DNA from 4 places in the Actinomadura graeca genome. Region 3 is predicted to be linked to each of the others. Evidence: riboswitches for the same ligand, from Rfam matches in the RefSeq annotation. Region 3 holds a riboswitch; each other region holds the start of a gene.

Region 1 (4,689 bases), 3.3 Mb from region 3:
GATCCCACTGGCGGAACTCCGCGAGGCGCACGAGCGGATGCTTCCGAGCTACGCCAGCTGACCGAAAAGCACCCGACCCGGGCGAACACCGCCCGGGTCACTGCGCTGTGCCGTCAAGGCCCGCAAGCCCGTCAAGGCCCGCAAGCCCGTCACAAGCCCGCAAGCCCGTCACAAGCCCCTGGCCCGTCCGAAAGCGGGCGGGTCAGAACACCGAGACGTGCACGTGGTCGTAGTGGTTGGCGGTCACGCCGCCGCGGTTCTCCATGCTGCGCCAGCCGGGACTGCGCAGGTCGTAGATGCGCTGCCGCCAGATGATGTACTTGATGCCGAGGGCGCTGGCGTGCGCGATGGCGTAGGCGGCGGTGCGGTCGCCGAGGGACTGGGCGCTGCCCGTGGCCATCTGGCCGCCGGTCGTGACCATGAAGTCGCAGGCGTGGCCGGTGCCGTGGTCCTGCGGGTCCCCGGTGCTGCGGACGCAGCCGATCGTCGGGAACGGCCCCATCTCCAGGTCGAGGGTGTTCTTGACCTTCAGCATGCGGGGGGTCACGCCGCCCATCCCGACGCTCGGGGACTCGGGCTTGTACTTCTTGACCAGGGCCCTGATGCGGTTCTTCTCCGCGAGCAGGTCCTTGATCTCCTTCTGCAGCGCGGAGATCTTCTGCTGGGCCTGCCTGCGGGCCTGGTCCTGCTGGGAGACCAGCGACTGGATCTGCTCGACCTTCGCCGCCTTGTTCTGCGCGAGGTGGCTGACCAGGGTGACGTTGCTCAGCAGCTCCGACGGGTTGTCGCTCGCCATGATCGACACCGTGGGGTCCTGGCCGTTCATCATGTACTGGGACGCGGCCATCTGCGCGACGAGACCGCGGGCCTCGTTGAGGTCGCTCTGCAGGACCCTGGACTTGTCCAGCGCCTGCTTCGCCGCGTACTGGGCGTCCTTCAGCTTGGCGAGGTCACCGCCGTACGCCTTGTCGAGCTTCTCGATCTGGGCGTTGAGCTTGCTGAACTTGCTGCTGTCTCCCGGGTCCGCGGCGAGGGCGTTCGCGGACGCGAGGGCCGCGAAGGGGGCCGCGGACGCGGACGGGACCGCCCCGCCGGCCAGCGGCACGGCCGCCACGGCGGCCGTGAGGGCCATGGCGGCGCGCCGGAGGGTGGAGGTGGGGGTCTCCACGTCTTCTCCTCTCCTCGTTGGCCTACCGGGTTAGCTGACGGGTTCGGGCTGGAGTGCGCCCTATCACCGACCTTCCGGTCCGCGAATTCACCCCGGCCGGGTCGTCCCGGCTGGTGGGTCCCCGGTTCCCGGGCTCGCGCCGCGGGATTCGGCCCGTCCGTCCGGCGCGTCCGGTGCGGCCGGACGTGGTCGCCGGGCGGGCTGTGAATCGAACATCGATCGGGACCGTCCGTTGCCTCGCCAAGATTAGACCCCAGCGGCGCGTAGGGCGGGCCCGAAGCCCGGAAAGCCCGGCCCCCTTGCTGGGAGCCGGGCCATCCTATGTGACACGAATCACAACTTGCCCTTGTAGAGCAACCTGTTCGCCTGCCCGCGCAGGCGTCCGAGGGCGTTCTTGGTGGAGTTGTCGTTCAGCCACTTCTGAACCGTCGGGAAGGTGGCCCCGCGGTGGGTGGTCAGGTAGAGCGCCGCGACACCGCTCACGTAGGGCGTGGCCATCGACGTCCCGTTGAGGGTCTTGGTCCCGCCTCCGGGCCAGGTGGAGACGACGCCGTACCCGGGTGCGCTGATGTCCACGCACTTGCCCCAGTTGGAGAAGTCGGCGCGGTTGTCGTAGACGGTCGTCGCGCCGACCGTCATGACCCAGCCGGCGCTGGCGGGCGAGACGCGGCAGGCGTCGATGTTGTCGTTGCCGGCGGCGACGGACACGAACACGCCCGACTTGGACAGGTTCGTGACCGCGGTGTTCAGCGCCGCGGACTTCGGCCCGCCGACCGACATGTTCGCGACGGCGGGCTTCGCGGCGTGGGTGCGCAGCCACTGCGCCGCGGCGACGAGGTTGGACATCGCGCCGCTGCCGTCGCAGCCGAGGACGCGCAGCGCCCGCAGCTTGACGTTCTTGGCGACACCGTAGGTCTTGGCCCCGATGATGCCCGCGACGTGCGTCCCGTGCCCGTTGCAGTCGTTGCCGTCCGGGTACTCGCTCGCCTTCCACGCGATGGCCGCGCGTCCGCCGAACTCCTTGTGCCCGACGGAGAGGCCGGTGTCGATGACGTACGCCGTCACACCTGTGCCGGTGGCGCTGTAGGAGTAGGTCTTCGACAGCTTCCGGCCGCGCTGGTCGATGCGGTCCAGGCCCCACGGCAGCGGTGCGCGCTGGGTGGTCGCGACCTTCACGACCTGGTCCTGCTCGATCGCGGCGACGCGCCTGTCACGGCGCAGCTTGTCGAGCTGGCCGCCGGTGAGCCGCGCGGCGAACCCGTTCAGGACGCCGTCGAACCGCTGGACGCCGGCCGCGCTCACGTTCTTCGCGGCGGCGTCGGTGGACGCGCCGTCCTTCAGCGTGACGATGTACCGGCCGGGCAGCGGGGTGCCCTCGGCCGCCGTCACCTGGACGGGCGCCGGGGACGGGTCGGCGGCGAGGACCGGGAACGCCGCCGCGCCGCCCACGCATGTCGCGACCGCGCCGGCCAGCAGGAGCCTTCGGTGGACAGCCCGCAAGGCGTCTCCTTCTGTCGAGGGGACCCGCGCAAGGCGGTGCCCCCGTCGGGGGGATGGGGGGTGCGGGGGAGGCCGAGACATCGACCGAAGGGAACCTTAGCGGATGTGTACAGAAATAGACGGCTAAATTGGTCACCGATATCGGCCATGGCACCCGATTGTGATCTCCGGAAGTCCACTGAACCGTTACTGATTCGTCATTTTCGGAGTCGGCGCACCACCACCGGACCTCGACCTTCGGCCCCGTCCACCGACCGACGGAGTTGCGTTTCACAGTCGTCCTGCGGCCGGGACCGGTCGCGGCTACCGAAGCCGTTGAACCATGACCGGGACGATGCTTCTCGCTGGCCGACACGACACACCCAGGGCGCGGTTCTCCGAAGCCCGACCGCCACCCCCACAACCCGCCCGCGACACGCCTCCGTACGCCGCGCACACACCCTGCACGCCCCCCGTCCGCGACGCGCCGACGCCCACTCCTCGCACCCACCACACACCCCCGCCTGCGACGCGCACCGACTCCGCACACACGCGGCCGCCACTCACGGCCACCCCCGCAAGCGTTTCCGCACACCGCACGCATCCGCCCAACACACCCATCCGTCAGCAACGCGCGCCCGTTCCCACACGCTCGCGTTAGCGACGCGCGTCCGTCCCATGCACGTGCGCCTGCCAGCCGCATCCGGCCCCATGAGCACCTCTGAGTGCTGCGTGCCTGCCCCGTGCGCGCCTCTGTCCAGCACCCGAGTCCGACTGACACGCGCTCCATCCGCGAGAGGCACCCTCCCTGCACGGCGCATGTCGCATCCCTTAAGCACCCCGTGCGCTGCGCGCATCCGTTCCGAGGGCACACGCGGCCCGCCACGCGCATCCGCTTGCGACGCGCGCCCGCATTCCACAAGCCTCCGTCTGTGACGCGCATCCGTCTGCTACACGCCTGTCTGTGACGCCCCGCGCGCTGCGACCCCTACCCGCATCCGGCTCCGTAAGCGCCTCTATGTGCTGCGCGCATCCGTCCGGCAGACGCATCCACCTGCGCCGCGCGTGCGTGCCCCCGTCCGTCACGCGCATCCGTCACGCGCATCCGTCCGTCACGCGCATCCGTCCGGCAGACGCATCCATTTGCGCCGCGCGTGCGTCTGCCATACGCCTTCGACGCCGAAAGACATCCGAGCTACGGCGCGTGCGGTCGCTCGTCGCATCCCGCCTCCGTGAACGCCTCCGCCGTGCGTGCCTCGGCGCGTGCGTGCACCCGCCCGGCAGGCGCATCCGTTTGCGGCGCGTGCCCGTCTTCCATGCGCCTCCGTCTGCGACGCCGCGCGTACGGGAGCTACTCGCATCCGGCTTCGTAGGCGCTTCCGTGCGCTGCGTGCATCCGCCCGGTGGGCGTATTCGTCCGGCACACGCCTCCGTCTGCGACGTGCATATGCCCGTGGGCGCATCCGTCCGGCACGTGCATCCGTCTGCCTCGCGCCTCCGTCTGAGAGAGGCATTCGCCCCCGCGTGCGGCCGCTAGACGTATTCGGTTCCTTAAGGGTCTTCGGCCGCTATGTGCCTCTGTCCGCGACGCGCGTGCGGCCTCGTTGCGCATCTGGCCGCCACCAGCACCCGTTCGCGATGCGCAACTAGTCAGTGCGTGCGCTCCGCCCTTTGCGCTTCGTTCGGCAGGCGCATCCGGCTCGTGTGCGCATGCGGCCGCTCCGCATGTCCGGCCGGTGCGGGAGGCGTGTTTGTCGTTGCGTGCACCGGGCCGTGCACTTGGGGCGGATGCGTGAGGGGATCCGGCCCCCGGAGAGCGGTGAGCTTAGGGGTGTGTTCAGCCGCGGCTGAGTCGTCCGGAGTAGCCCAGTTGTGTCCCCGGTTTGCTCCAGCTGTACTGCAACGTCCCGTCCGGCTGGCGTGTCACGCGCACGGTTCCGTTGGTGCATGGCTTCGGGACGATCAGGTTCATGTTCAGGGAGCCCTCCGTGCCCCTGCTCAGGGTGAGCGTCCCGGTGCAGTTCTCTCGCGGGTACACGGCG
Region 2 (4,689 bases), 950 kb from region 3:
ACCGTGTTCGCCGGGCGCAGTTCCCGGAGGGGCCGCTCGTGGAAGCCGAAGTCGGTCACGTCCAGGATCCGGCGGCCCGCCGCCCTTGCCGTCCAGGCGGCCACCCCGTGCGAGGGCGCGGCGCCGTCCGGGGACGGGGCGCCGCCCCAGAGGACCCGCCCGTCCCGCTGCTCCTCCAGATGGACGCGCAGCTCAGGACGTGCGGCCCGGCCGTACTCGGCCGCCGCCAGCGCCCCGGCGTGGTCGCCCTCGCGGGTCAGGTACGCGGCGATGGCCGCCATCGGGTGGGCCGTCTCGAAGGCCCTCGGATCCAGCTCCGCGAGGTAGCGGGCGGCCGAGTCCAGGAGCCGGGCCCGGTGGCCGGGGTCGCGGCCGCGCAGCTCGCGCAGGCAGAGGACCAGGTCGTGGTTGACGAACTTGACGTCCTTCGCCCGTCTCAGATCGTGGGCGCCGCGCAGCGCGAACAGCATGTCGATGCGCCGGTGGACCTCCAGCCGGTCGGCGAAATTGGCGACCTCGGCCCGCCGGCTGGAGATCGACGGCGGGACCTCCCGCTCCTTGACCAGCCAGTGGTAGACCCGGTGGGGGATCAGCGCCGTCCGCCCCGCCGCGAGGTACGCCTCCGCCGTGAACAGCAGGTCCTCGTAGTGGAGCCGCTCGGCGAACCGCAGCCCGTTGTCCTCCAGGAAGGCCCGGCGGTACGCCTTGTTGGTCGACAGCGTGTCGTAGAGGAGGTTGGGCCGCTCGCTCAGCGACCGGTGCACCGCGCTATGCCTGTAGAGCCACGGATACCAGGGGCGGACGCGGTCCTTCCGCCCCTCGGGCACGTCCAGGAAGATCCGCTCGCACAGGCCCGAGACCAGGTCGGCGCCGGTCTCCTCCGCGGCCGAGACGAGGTTGAGGCAGGCGTGCCGGTCCAGCAGGTCGTCGCTGTCGAGGAACATCACGTAGCGGCCGCTCGACCGCTCGATCCCGGTGTTGCGGGGACGGCCGCAGCCCCCCGAGTTGGACGGCAGGTGGACGGCGCGGACCCGTCCCGGGTGCGCGGCGGCCAGCCGGTCGGCCGCCCGCGCGGTCCCGTCGGTGCTCGCGTCGTCGACGATCACCGTCTCGACGCCGCCCAGCGACTGCGCCAGCACCGAGGCGACCGCGCGGGGCAGCCGCCGCTCGTCGTTGTAGGCGATCACCACCACGCTGGCCTCCGGGCGCGCCCGCATGGCCCTCCCCTCCCCGACTCCCCCGTAACCGGGCGGATACGTCAGAGAGTGTGTTTCCCGGAACGCCGCGCAGACGTCCAAGATCAGTCAAAGGGCCTCATTGATTGGCATTACCCGACATGGAGGAAACACCTGGAGGCTCGGGGCGGACAGCCGGAAGGCGCCCGGCGGGGGACCGGGCGCCTTCCGTGGGGGACGCGGGCGCCTCGGGGGAGGGGCGCCCTGCGGCGGGAGCGGGTCAGCCCCGGTAGTCGGGGTAGCCGTAGCCGACGACCTGGGAGGTCTTGCGGACCTTCCGCTTGACGGCGTTGCCGGTGTTGCCCTCGACGGTGTCGATCGTGCCGTCGCCGTTGTCCTTGACGACGAGGCCGACGTGCTGGATGCCGCCGATCCCGCCGGAACGGCCGTCCTTCCAGTCGAAGAACACGACCGCGCCGGGCCGGGCCTTGGTGCCCCAGCGGTCCTCCTTCTTGAACCAGGTGGCGTGCTGGACGGTGTAGGCGTCCCAGCCCATGTCCTTGGCGCCGACCTGCGCGCCGACCCAGGAGACGAACATGTTGCACCACTGGGCGCCGTCGTAGTCGGCGACGGCGCCGCCGTCGCGCCGGGCGGTCTCGGCCGCGTGCGGGGTCGACATGTACCACTTGTGGTACTTGGTCCGACCGTTCTTGCCCTCGCGGATGCCGACCTGCGACTCCGCCATCTTGATCACTTCGGACGGCTTGACGCGGTGGGGGGCCACCTTGAAGCCCTCCCGGCGGGCCTCGGCGGCCGAGAGGCCGGCGGCCTTCGCGGACTTGCCCGAAACGTGCGCGGCGGCCGCGGCGCGGGCCGGGGTCTCGGCGGTCGCGCGGTCACCGGAGAGGGGGTTGAACACCGCCAGCCCGACGGCGCCGGCGAGCACGGCGCCGACGGCGACGCCGACGGCCCGGTCCTCGGGGCTGAGGCTGGTCAGGGACAGTCGATTGAAACGACCGGTCATGCGGGGAATCTCCTTGTCTTCCATGGCGCCTACCGGGTTAGCTGACGGATTCGGGCATGGAAGCAGCCCTACGGCGCGCTCTGAGAGCGCCCCGATTCACCCCTGGAACCTGGGTCCCCGGCTCCGTCCGGTCGTGACGACCGGCACGGACTCGGCCTGGCATCGCGCCGTGCGATGCCGTTGTCGGATGTATCTCTGCGACTGATCTTGACTGGCGCGCATCGTCCTGGCGCGCGTCGCGTGCGTCATCGCTCCGCGACCTGCGGCCGCGCTCGGCGCGACCGGACACAACGCATGGAACGCGTTGGTGATTGGGTAGAAGGTACCAACCATCCCAAGAAAAGCAAACCAGGCACAAAGCACTGTCTTGCCTGCTCAAGAGCCTTCCAAGAGACTCCCAACGCCGCCACCCGGCAGGGTCTTCCCGATCTTTCCGCAGGTCGGCGCGGAAGGGACGTCCGACCAGGCGAAAGCCCTTATGGCACCGGGTTTTCCCCGCACAGCGCGGGTCTCGGATTTTACCTTGACGAGGCTGCGCAACGGCCGGGTAAAGAAAGTCCGGCGCGTGGCGGGCTCCCGGCATCGGCCGGCCGCCCGTGCGTCGGCGTGTCCTGCATCACGCGGGGTCACCGGCCGGGCAGGGCTGTGACCTGCCTCACTCCACGCTGATCGCGAAGAGCGTCGTGTCGTCGGCCGCCCGGTCGTGTTCCATCCGCGCGAGCACCTCGTTCAGGACCAGGTCGGGGCCCGAGGAGCACTCCTGCAGGATCTTCGTGAGCCGCCCGATCCGCTCGTCCAGGTCGGCGTCCCTGCGCTCCACCAGGCCGTCGGTGTAGAGGAAGACCAGGTCGCCCGACTTCAGCCGGGTCTTGACCGTGGCGTACTCCCATCCCGGGACCGCGCCGAGCATCGGGTCCGGCGCCACCTCCATCGGCGCCGCCCGCCCGTCCCGCACCAGGATCGGCGGCGGATGGCCCGCGCACGTCCACTCCAGGACGCGGCGCCGGGGCTCGAAGCGGGCGACGACCGCGGTTCCCGTCGCGGGCGGCTGGATATGGCCGACCAGCTCGTTCAGCCAGCCCACCAGCTTCCCGGGCGGCTGCCCGGTGGAGGCGAGCCCGAGCAGGCCGTTGCGGGTGCGGGCCATCGCCGCGGCCGCCGGCAGCCCGTGCCCGGCGGCGTCCCCGATCGCGAACAGCGCCCGCCCGTCCAGCATCGCGCGGGTCGCGAACCAGTCCCCGCCGATGCGGGCGGTGCTCTCGGCGGCCAGGCTGCGCAGGGCGACCCGCAGGCCCGGCAGGTCCTCCAGCTCGTGCTCGTCCGGCAGGATGGCACGCCGCAGCGTCACCGCCACCCGCCGCTCCTGCGCCGTCTTCGCCCGCTGCTCCAGCATCTGACGGCGGGTCTCGGCCAGCGCCCGCTCCACCCCACGCCGCCGGGTGATGTCCTGCGAGACGATGTTGATCGACACCGGCAGCCCGGAGGCGTCCAGCACCGGCTCGGCGAACACCCACAGGTGCCGGGCCGTGCCGTCCTGGCCGGTGACGCGGTGCTCGGCCTCCACCGGCTCCCGGCGCGAGAACAGCGTCTGGACCGCCTCCTCCACCAGCGGCAGGTCGTCGTCCGCCACGACCTTCGGCAGGTCGTGCGGCATCGGCGGCACCTCGTCGGGGAGCAGCCCGTAGTTGGCGAGCATCTGCGGCGTCCAGTCCGCCTCGCCGGTCGCGAGGTCCCACTCGCCGAAGCCGAGCAGGGCGAGCCGCTCGACCCGCTCCAGCCGCCGCGCCTGCCGGTCCTCCTCCCGGTGGTAGCGCCAGGTCACGCACACGCCGGTGGGCACCGCCACGCAGCGCACGCTCATCCGGGACGTCCGCGAGAGCCCTCCCTGGGCGGTGGAGTGCGTCATCGACCCGCGCTCCAGCCGCGCCCCGGTCTCCAGCACCTCCACATAGGCGTCGAACAGGCCGCTCAGGACCGTCCCGGGGTCGGTCTGCACCAGCCGCAGCCCCGCCAGCTCCTCCGCGCCCCGGCCGAACAGGTCGCGCGCGACCTCGTTGAGCTCGGCGTACAGGAAGTCCACGACCTCCCCGTCCCGGCCGCGGACCGGGACCAGGTGCGCCGCGCCGTCCAGCGTCCCGTCCAGCACGGCCCTGGCCACCGGGTCCTCGGGCAGGCCCGCGATGATCTCCGCGTCCCCCGCGGTGTCCTCGGCCCGGACGCGGCGCAGCACGTCCTCGGCCTTCGACACCACGGCCTGCCGCGCCCCGGCGTCCTCGGCGCGGGGCGCCCCCCGGCCCGCCATGATCGCCCCGATCGGCCCGGCCCCGGCGTCCTCGTCGCGGACGCCGACCACGAGCCCCGCCGCCTCGGCCAGCTCGAGGTCGAGATCGCGCGCCAGCCAGATGAGGTGCTGCAGGGCCTCCCCCGGCGGGACGCCCAGCCGCCGCGCCAGCACGACCCGGGCCTCGGACAGGACGGCGCGGTCGTGCG
Region 3 (4,689 bases):
GAGTAGCCGACGTAGTCCGCGAAGCCCTCGATCAGCCACAGCGGGGTGGTGCGGTCGCGGGCCCCTCCGGTGGCGACGTGGGTGAGCTCGTGGGTGAGGACGACGTCCCGGCCGAGGGCGTTGAGGCGGCCGAAGGTGGCGGGGGAGACGATGACGCGGTCCTCGCCGCGGCCGCCGCCGGCGGAGGGGACGACGGTGGCGAGCGCCGCGACCTCGCCGAGATCGGGCCCCTGCCCGGCGAGGGCGGTGGCGAGGCGCGGGGCGGCGGGGACGAGGGCGACGGCGCGCCGCGCCCAGCCGCCGCCGACGATCCCGGTGACGATGGGCACCGCGGCGTCCAGGCGCCCGGCGATGCCGTCGAGCCCGGCGGCGTCGCCGATGACCAGGACCGCCCGGCCGCGGACGACGGTCAGGGGCCCGCCGTCCCAGATGTCGGAGTCGCCGTCGAGCCCGTGCGCCGAGCCGTCTCCGACGATCACCCAGCCGCCGGAGCGGGGGCCGAGGGACAGGAAGCGGGTGCGGGCCACCTCGTCGCGGTCGAAGTCCCGCAGTTTGTAGCGGACCTCCACCTGGACGACGGCCTCGCCCGAGTCGCCGTCGATGGGCTGCGTGCGGACGAGGCGCTCGCGCCAGCCCTCCAGGGGGAGCTTGCGGAGGTTGTCGTAGACGCGGGCCTGTGCCTCCTGGAACGCGGGGGGCGCGGAGGCGACGGTGGCCAGGAACGCCGCGCGGTCGCCGTCCGCGACGGCACGGGCCCGGCTGGCGAGGATGGTTCCGGCCAGGTCCGGATGGAATGCCCCGGCCGCCCTGGTCGCGCTGGTAGAGGCCCCCGGGGGACCGGCAGAGCGCGCGCGGAGCAGTCCGGCGGTCCCGGCCGCCAGCAGGGCGGCTCCTCCCGCGCCCAGGCCGAGGAGCCTGCGGCGTGAGAGGGCGCCCGCCTCGGAAGCGCCGTCCGAGGCGGCGTGTTCCACCCCGCGGGAACCGTCCTCCATGCGCGCGATCCTATGCAGCGGGCCGGTGGGGGCGGGCCGTCATGACGCGTAGGCCGGATATCCGTAGCCGACGACCTTGTCCGTGGCACGGGTCTTGACCCTCACGGCGTCGCCGGTGTTGCCCTCGACGGTCTGGATCGTTCCATCGCGGTTCGTTCGGATCACCATGCCGACGTGGTCGATGCCACTGACGGCGCCACCGCCCCGCCAGTCGTAGAAGACGACGGCGCCGGGCCTCGGCCGGGTGCCCCAGCGGTCCTGGTCCTGGAACCAGCGGGCGTGGGCGACGGTCCAGGCGTCCCAGCCCATCGAGTAGCTGAAGCCGAGCCGGTCGCCGACCCAGGAGACGAACATGTCACACCAGTTGGCGTCGCCGTACAAGCCGATCGAGCCGCCGTCGCGGCCGACGGTCTCCCCGGCGCGGGAGGTGCCCATGTACCACCGCTGGAACTTGGTCCCGCCGCCCCGGTCCTCCGCGATCCCGACCTGGGAGCGGGCGAGCCCGATGGCCTGCTCGGCGGTGGGCCGCGCCTTCTTCCGGGACGTGGACGGCGGTGCTCCGCGGCCGGGTTTCCCGCGTGCGGCTCCGCGTCCGGACTTGGTGAGGGACGCCGTCTTCGTGCCCCCGCCGGTGGCCGCGTGCGTGGTCGCGGCGGCCGGGGCGGACGGGCCGAACGGCAGGACCGACGCCTGCGCGGTCGCCGCGGCGGTGCCGAGCACGGCGGCGCCGATGATCATGGGGCTGGTCGCGCGCCAGGCGGGCGCGGTGCGGCGGGGTCTGCGGTGCTTGCCTGCCACGGGGGTCTCCTTGGCTTCCGTGCCGCCCACCGGTCGGCCGACGGGGCGGGCGCGGAGGCGGCCCGGGAGGCCCGAGGGCAGGGCGATGCGCCCCCGGGGGCGTGCGGGCGCCCGGGCGGGCGCCGCTGGGGGACGGGTCAGGGGGTGTCGCGCTCCCGGCTCGGACGTCGCGGAGCGGGCGGGCGCGGCCGCACGGTCATCGGGCGGCCACGCCCGCGATGCCGGCGGCTACACGCGCCGCACGGCGCCGGCGGACGGTGCCGTCCGGCCTGGGTCGGTCTCGACGTTCCGCTGGGTCTGTCGTGGAACGCCCGGGTGCGGGACGCGGCGGCGGACTGGCCGCCCGGCGTCCGGGCATGCCGGGGCGTGTCGATGAGGGTTACCTGACAAATCTCTCCTTCTTCCAAACGCCTACCGGGTTAGCTGACGGGTTCGGGCGTGGAAGTGGCCCTACGGCGGGCTCCCGCCGGGCGGCGGGAGTCGCCGATTCACCCCGGGGGCCGGATTGCCCGTCCGGGACGGTTCCCGGACTCCGGCGATTGGGTCCCCGGCTCCGCTCGTGGCGGACTCGGCGTTGCCGCTGCGATCCTGAGGGCGCGATGGGGCCCGGCGCGGGACCCTGTGTCCCGCGTGCGAAGGAGCGGCGTTGATGTTGTGAGGGCGGCATCCCCGTCGTGGGGACCCGCCCGTGGCCGGAGCCCTCGTGGGCCGCCGTGGCGCACTCTCAGCGCCATGCACGCTTCGGCGTGCGCACGGTCGGCCGGGCCGGCCGGGGGGAGGCGGCACGTGGATCGCACCGCCGGGGCGCGGCGGCTGGATGCGCCGCGCGGGGCCGTGGTGCCTGGTGGGCACCGCGGGACTCGGGCGCCTGGAGGGCGCCTTGAGTGCTGACAAGGTACCAAAGCCCCATCAGAAGGCAAACCCCTACAAAATTAACAACGGACCAGGTCAAAGCCTGGTCCGTTGTCGGTGAGGTGCGCGTGACGCGCTCCGGGGGAGCGTCAGGGGCGTCCGGCGCCGTAGTAGTTGGACAGGTAGTAGCCGGAAGTGATGTCGCTGATCTTGACGACATCGCCGGTGTGCGGGGCGTGGATCATCTTGCCGCCGCCGACGTACATGCCGACGTGCCCGAGGCCGCTGAAGAACACCAGGTCGCCGGGCTGGAGGGCGCTCTTGTCGACGCGCTTCGTGGCCGCGTACTGCGAGTTGGTGGTGCGGGTGATGCTGACGCCCGCGGCGCCCCAGGCGGTCATCGTCAGGCCGGAGCAGTCGAAGGTGTTCGGACCCGCCGCGCCGTAGGAGTACGCCTTGCCGAGCTGCGCGTAGGCGAAGTTGAGCGCCTTGCGGGCGGAGCCGCTGGCCGGGCCGTTGTAGGAGCCGCCGGTGCCACCACCGCCGCCGCTGCCACCGCCGCCCGGCGTGCTCACGCCGAGCTTGCGCAGCAGCTTCTTCTGCTGCTCGACCTGCTTGTCGAGCTCCTTCTTCTTGTCCCGCAGCTCCTTGGCCTTGCCCGCCACCTCGTTGTAGGCGTTCTGGGCCTGCGCCTGCTCGCGGCGCAGCCGCTGGGCGGTGGCGAGGAACTGGGTGAGCTGGGAGCCGCGCTCCTGGGACAGGTGCGTGAAGACCGCCGCCTGGTCCAGGATGGACTGCGGGTCGTTGCTGCCGACGAAGCCGGTCACGTCGGTGGAGTCGCCGTTCTTGTAGGCGGTCGCCGCCATCTGCGCGATCTTGGAGCGCTGCTGCTCGAAGGCGGCCTCCTCGCCACGGCTCGACCGCTTGGCGGCGTCGAGCTTCTTCTTGGCGATCTTGAGCTGCTCGTTGACCTTGTTGAACTTCTCGACGTTCTGGTCGACCTGCTCGTTGAGCTTGGTGAGCTTCTTGCGCACCTCGCCCGCGCTGGGCTTGGGCGCCGCCGCGTGCGCCACCACCGGGGGGAACGCGAAGGAGGTCGTCGCCGCGAGGCAGGCGACGGCCACCATGCGGCGGGTCGCGCTCCGACCCGCGAGGAGACCCCGCCGATCGCGCGATTGCGCTGTGCCCCCGATGAGTTCACTGGCCACGGTCGAATTCGCCCCTCTCGTCCACGACATCAGCGGACGACACTAGCGAGGGGCAACACCCGTCACAACCGAAACGTCACATCTTGATTGACTTCTCCATCGAACGCCCACTTTCCGTGATTTCAAGATCACGCATCGTCGGGGCGCGTCCGCCCAGCTCAGGACCGGCCCAGCCGGCGGAGCAGCAGCGTGGACGGTGCGGGGCGCGCGCCGGCCCGGCGCGCCGCGTCCGCCACCTCACGGTCGGCGGAGACCACCACCACCGCCCGGCCGGGCGGCTCGGCACGCACCAGGTCCCCGATCAGCTCGTCGGCGGTCTGCCCCGGGCGGCTGAACAGCACCCGCACCCCGCGCGGCGCCCCGATGGCCACCGGCGCGTCCAGCTCGGCGCCGTCGAACACGCACGTCACCTCGGCGCGGGTCTGCGCGGCGAGCCCGCCGAGCCCCGACACGAGCCGGTTGCGCTGGTCGGACAGCGGCAGTTCCCCGTACCCCGTCTTGGTGACGTTGTAGCCGTCCACGACGAGGTGCACCTGCGGCAGCGTCAGCAGCCGCTCAAGAAGCTGCGGGTCGCTGTCGGACAGCGCCCGCCCCGGCAGCGCCCGGTGCGCGAGCCGGTCCGGCTCCAGCGCGCCGACGGTGTCGGCCGGGCGCCCGATCGTGGACGGCAGCGCCAGCTCCCGGCGGATGCCCTGCGCCGCGTCGGCGAGCGTGTCGAGCAGCATCCGGAGCCGGACGTCGTCGACGTTGCGGCCCTCGCGCGCGGCGCGCCTTGCGGCCTCCGCCGCGGCCTCGGCCTGCGCGGCGCGGGCGCGCAGCTTGCGCAGCTCCTTGTCGGC
Region 4 (4,689 bases), 2.5 Mb from region 3:
CCAGCGGGGACAGGCCGTACTTGTGGCCGGACGTATTGATGGAGGACACCCGGTCGATCGCGAAGTCCCAGGTCAGGTCCGGGTGCAGGAAGGGCGCGACGAAACCGCCGCTGGCGGCGTCCACGTGCAGGGGGACGTCGAGCCCGGTGTCGGCCTGGATCGCGTCCAGCTCCTTCGCGATCTCCGCCACGGGCTCGTAGTCGCAGGTGAACGTGACGCCGAGGATGGCCACGACGCCGATGGTGTTCTCGTCGACGTACCGCCGCAGCTGCCCGGGCCGCAGCCCCGTCGCCCCGGCCTCCAGCGGGACCTGCCGCAGCTCCACGTCGAAGTACCGCGCGAACTTCTCCCAGCAGACCTGCACCGGCCCGGCGACGAGGTTCGGCCGGTCCGCCGGCCCGCCCTCGGCCTCCCGCCGCTGCCGCCACCGCCGCTTCAGCGCGAGCCCGCCGAGCATGCACGCCTCGCTGGACCCCGTCGTCGAGCAGCCCACCGTGTCCCGGCGCGCGGGCGAGTGCCACAGGTCGGCGAGGATGTGCACGCAGCGGCTCTCCATCTCGGCGGTCTGCGGGTACTCGTCCTTGTCGATCATGTTCTTGTCGAGGCTCTCCGCCATCAGGCGGCGCACCTCGTCCTCGCTCCACGTCGTGCAGAACGTCGCGAGGTTCTGCGAGGAGTTCCCGTCCAGCAGCAGCTCCGCGCGGATCGCCTGGTACACCGCGCGCGGATCCGACTCCACGTCGGGGATCCGGTGCTTCGCGAGCGTCCGCTCGCTCAGCGGCATGGTGAAGGTGTCCTCGGCGGAAGACGACACGGTGTGCAGGGCCATCGCGTCCTCCGATGGGATCTCGTTGAGCGGCTCTGCTCTGACTTCCCGCGAGAACCCCTGCCTCTCCGGCGCCACCGTATTGATTGGCCCAAGGATCGGCCAGGAAACGCGGAGCGCCCGGCCGGGAAATGCCCCGGCCGGGCGCCGTTCACCGTTTCCGGCGATTCAGAGGTTCGTCGGACGGTACGCCTTGTACTCGCTGCCCGAGGACAGGCCGTAGTCACGCGTCCGGTAGTCGGTGCCGTACCTTCCGCGCTGCTCGTACGCCCAGTAGGCGGTGTGCGCTTTGTTGGCCCACTTCTCGAAGATGACGACGTGCCGGGTGGTGTTGGTTCCGAGCGCGTCCATGACGAGGTCGCCCTTCTTCAGCTCGGACATCGTGATGCGCTCGGTGTACCGCGACGAGGTGAGGCCGACGGTGTTCAGGCCGGGCGCGGACAGTCCCAGCGCCATCGACACGAAACCCGAGCAGTCCGTGCGGTACCCGTCGTGGTACCTGGTCTGGCTGTAGGGGACGCGGTCGCCGCTGTGCGGGTTCCAGGTCTTGGCCCGGGCGATGACCGCGGACCGGGCGTCGGTGTCCGCCGGGGCCGTCTTCCTCTTCCGCCTGGAGTCGTCCGACTTCTTGGCGGCGGCCTTCTTCTTATCGGGGGCGTCCGCCTTCTTGGGGACGGCCTTGTGAGGGACGGCCGTCCTGTGCGGGGAGTCGGCCCTGGTCCGGTCGGAGGTGCGCTTCGGGGGAACGGTTTCGACGGCCGCGACCGACTTACCGGAGTCCGGGTCGGACATCACCGACGCCTGCGCGGTGGCCGCGGCCACGCCGATACCGGCGAGGAGGACGAGAGCGCCGATGGTACGGCGGCCGAGAGGACCGCGCTTGTTGTCGTGGTTGCCTTGCAAGGGAAAACTCCTTGGCTTCCAGGCCGCCTACCGGGTTAGCTGACGGGTTCGGGCGTGGAAGTCGCCCTACGGCCTGCGGGCAGGCCGATTCACCCCAGGTCGTGAAGGGTGGGTCCCCGGCTCCGCGAGCCGCCGTGGTGGCACGGCGACATGGCGCGGACTAGGCGGGCGGACGCCCGGACGGGCGTCCACGAGGGGTATGAACAGGTCTGGCTCCGGGGCATCGTCGCCCGCGGAAGGGGGGGCACCCCAGCGGGGGCGCCGTGCTCTGCGACCTGGTCCTGGCTTCTCTCAGCGCCAGCACGCCATCGCGTGCGCATGGTCGGGCTGACGATCGGGTCTCAGGCAGAGGACCCGCGCGGCAGGACATCGCAGGGCGACGCGTGGATCGCGCCGCCGTCCCCGCCCGACGGCGTCAGGCGGGGCGATCGTGTCCGGGTGGACACGGTGGGGCAAAACGCCTGGCAGGCGCTTTGGTGTGCGACAAGCTACTCCGAACGTCAATGGATGGCAAACTGCCACAAAATCATCAACGTCCCAGGTCAGCGCCTCAGTAGCCCGGAAGCGCCCGCGTACAGGGGTATCCGGGACCTCCGGCGTCGTCCCGGAGCGGGTTCAGGTCACGGCACCGCCGCTCGCGCCACGCGGTCTCCGGGGGAGGCGGGGCGAGCCGCTCAGGGCTTGGGGCAGCGCTTCCAGACCAGCCGGAAGGTGCTGCCGTCGGGCGGCTCCATCAGCATGAGGCTCGTCTCGGACGCGTCGGACGTACCGCGGTCCACCGTGAGCTCCAGGCCGATGTAGGTGTGCCGGCTTTCCCCGCATCGCCTGAAGTCCAGCGACGCGATGTCGATCTTGTCGGTGAATTGCCAGCCGTCCGAATACGGGCCGGACAAGGAGTGGCGCCACGTCGTCCCTGGTGTCCCCGAGCCCTGGAAATGATGGCGCCAGCTGACCTGGCCGGATGCGCCCGGTGCCAGGTGGGCGTGGCCGCCGTGGTCGGCCTCGGCGATCGCGAAGGTGAACTCCTCCGGGGCTGCGACGCCCACCGTGTTCTGGCAGTTGCGCCGGTGGTCCGTCGGCTGGGACGTGCCGCCCGCCTGCGCGCGGAAACCGGCGGGCGTGAGGGTGAAGGTGAAAGAGACCGGGTCGGCGGAGAAGCCCACGGTCCCCTTCGGGCAACCCGAGCCGATGCTGTCCACCAGGGAGATGGTGACGCTTCCGGGGGGTGGGACGGTCGGGTCCGCCGAAGCGGAGGAGGGGGACGAGAATAGGGCGGCAAGGGTGAACGCGGAGCCCAGAGCGGCGGTGACCGTGCGTCCGGCGATCGTCATGGCGGCCTTCCGGGGGAGGCGGAGAGGGCGCGGACGTGCCGGGGGGGACGGCACGTCCGCGGTATTCCTGGCGGGCCCGGAAATCTGCGGTAAGAATAGTTCTGACAACAAAGGGCTGTCAATGTCGAAGCTTTTCTGTTGTCGTTCATATTTAACTTCACCGAGCCGCGGCCTTGATCTGCCGGGACGGCCGATACGGCCGTCGCCCGGCTGTTGCGGACGGGGACGCCGCCGCGCCGGCCCGTGACCCGTGAACCCGTTTCCGAGAACCGGGAGACAACCAGTGCGCATCGACCTCCCGAAGGAGAAGGGACACGTAATGCAACGACGCGGGTTGTCCCCATGACGGCCGCCGTGATCGATCCGGAACGGGCGCAGGAGCTGGACGACGCGGGGCTCATCGGGCTGTCGCTCGACGAGCCCGAGTGGTTCTCCGTGCTGTTCGACCGCCACGGCCACCGGATCCACGAGTACGCGGCGCGGCGCCTCGGCGCCCAGGCGGCCGAGGACATCGTGGCCGAGACGTTCTTCGCGGCCTTCCGGCGCCGCCACTCCTACGACCGGACGCGGCCGCTGGCGCGTCCCTGGCTGTACGGCATCGCCACGAACCTGATCGCGCGCCACCGCCGGACCGAGGAGCGCTACTACCGGGTGCTCCAGCGCACCGGCGAGGACCCCCTGGCCGAGCCGCTGGACGACGCCGTCCTCGAACGCGTCACCGCCCAGCAGAAGGAGAAGCTCCTGGCGGGCGCGCTCGGCCGCCTCTCGCGAGGGGACCGGGACGTCCTGCTGCTGATCGCCTGGGGCGACCTGACCTACGAGGAGGTCGCCGACGCGCTCGGCCTGCGCGTCGGCACGGTGCGCTCGCGCCTGCACCGCGCCCGGCGCAAGGTGCGCACGGCGCTGGCGGAGGCCGACCCGATGACCAGGAAGGACGGGGAGCAAAGGTGAAGGTGATGGACGACATCAACGCGATCAAGGACTTCCGGAGCGGCACGGCGCCGATGTCCGCCGCCTGCGAGGACACGATCCGGGCGCGTCTCGGCGAGCTCGCGGCGGCCGGGGGCGAGGGACCGGACCGGCCGGGAACGCACCGGCCGCGTTCCCGGCGGCTCGTGCTCCGCGTGGGCATCGCGACGGCCCTGACCGCCGCCACCGCGACCGGGATCACCGTCGTCCAGGGACTGGACGGTGACGGCGCGCCCGCCGCCGAGGCCGCGCAGTTCGGGGACAGGGCCGCCAAGGCCGTCGAGGGACGGCCCTACGTCCCGCCCAGGCCCGGCCAGTGGGTCTACACCAAGACCGCCATGGCCGCCGGGTTCGACATGAACACCTGGTGGAAGGGGGTCGACCGCTCGCGCACGGAGACCGGCGAGCACTGGACGCGGGTCGACGGCGAAGCCTACGCCTGGTCGTGGAAGGGCCGCGTCCGCGTCCAGGAGTTCAAGGACAGGCCGGCGACCGCGGACTCCCCCGGCGTCACCTACACCCGGCCCGAACCGGCGTACAGCATGCGCAACTACCACACACTGCCCGCTGATCCCGACGCGCTCCTGCGGAGGCTCTACGCCGCCCACTATCCGGACCAGGTGGGCAGGACGGGGCCCGGTTCGGTGTTCGCGATGCTGA

The links. A riboswitch is a leader RNA that binds a small molecule or an ion and turns the genes downstream of it on or off. The one in region 3 is predicted to bind cyclic di-AMP.
Region 1: another riboswitch for cyclic di-AMP. It lies ahead of AGRA3207_RS19025 (coiled-coil domain-containing protein); the one in region 3 lies ahead of AGRA3207_RS33810 (CHAP domain-containing protein).
Region 2: another riboswitch for cyclic di-AMP. It lies ahead of AGRA3207_RS38020 (CHAP domain-containing protein); the one in region 3 lies ahead of AGRA3207_RS33810 (CHAP domain-containing protein).
Region 4: another riboswitch for cyclic di-AMP. It lies ahead of AGRA3207_RS22710 (NlpC/P60 family protein); the one in region 3 lies ahead of AGRA3207_RS33810 (CHAP domain-containing protein).

The regions. Positions count from the first base shown of each region.
Region 1 is NZ_CP059572.1:4,320,633-4,325,321, reverse strand. It holds gene purL (phosphoribosylformylglycinamidine synthase subunit PurL) at 1-61, shown strand, start outside; gene AGRA3207_RS19025 (coiled-coil domain-containing protein) at 203-1,168, opposite strand; cyclic di-AMP (ydaO/yuaA leader) riboswitch at 1,172-1,332, opposite strand; gene AGRA3207_RS19020 (S8 family peptidase) at 1,502-2,668, opposite strand; gene AGRA3207_RS19015 (serine/threonine protein kinase) at 4,485-4,689, opposite strand, start outside.
Region 2 is NZ_CP059572.1:8,551,475-8,556,163, reverse strand. It holds gene AGRA3207_RS38025 (bifunctional glycosyltransferase/CDP-glycerol:glycerophosphate glycerophosphotransferase) at 1-1,217, opposite strand, end outside; gene AGRA3207_RS38020 (CHAP domain-containing protein) at 1,456-2,199, opposite strand; cyclic di-AMP (ydaO/yuaA leader) riboswitch at 2,211-2,366, opposite strand; gene AGRA3207_RS38015 (SpoIIE family protein phosphatase) at 2,855-4,689, opposite strand, start outside.
Region 3 is NZ_CP059572.1:7,596,762-7,601,450, forward strand. It holds gene AGRA3207_RS33805 (basic secretory family protein) at 1-992, opposite strand, end outside; gene AGRA3207_RS33810 (CHAP domain-containing protein) at 1,032-1,790, opposite strand; cyclic di-AMP (ydaO/yuaA leader) riboswitch at 2,184-2,374, opposite strand; gene AGRA3207_RS33815 (C40 family peptidase) at 2,792-3,769, opposite strand; gene AGRA3207_RS33820 (NYN domain-containing protein) at 4,009-4,689, opposite strand, start outside.
Region 4 is NZ_CP059572.1:5,108,066-5,112,754, forward strand. It holds gene gad (glutamate decarboxylase) at 1-829, opposite strand, end outside; gene AGRA3207_RS22710 (NlpC/P60 family protein) at 995-1,729, opposite strand; cyclic di-AMP (ydaO/yuaA leader) riboswitch at 1,738-1,887, opposite strand; gene AGRA3207_RS22715 (DUF4360 domain-containing protein) at 2,404-2,928, opposite strand; gene AGRA3207_RS22720 (RNA polymerase sigma factor) at 3,403-4,011, shown strand; gene AGRA3207_RS22725 (CU044_5270 family protein) at 4,017-4,689, shown strand, end outside.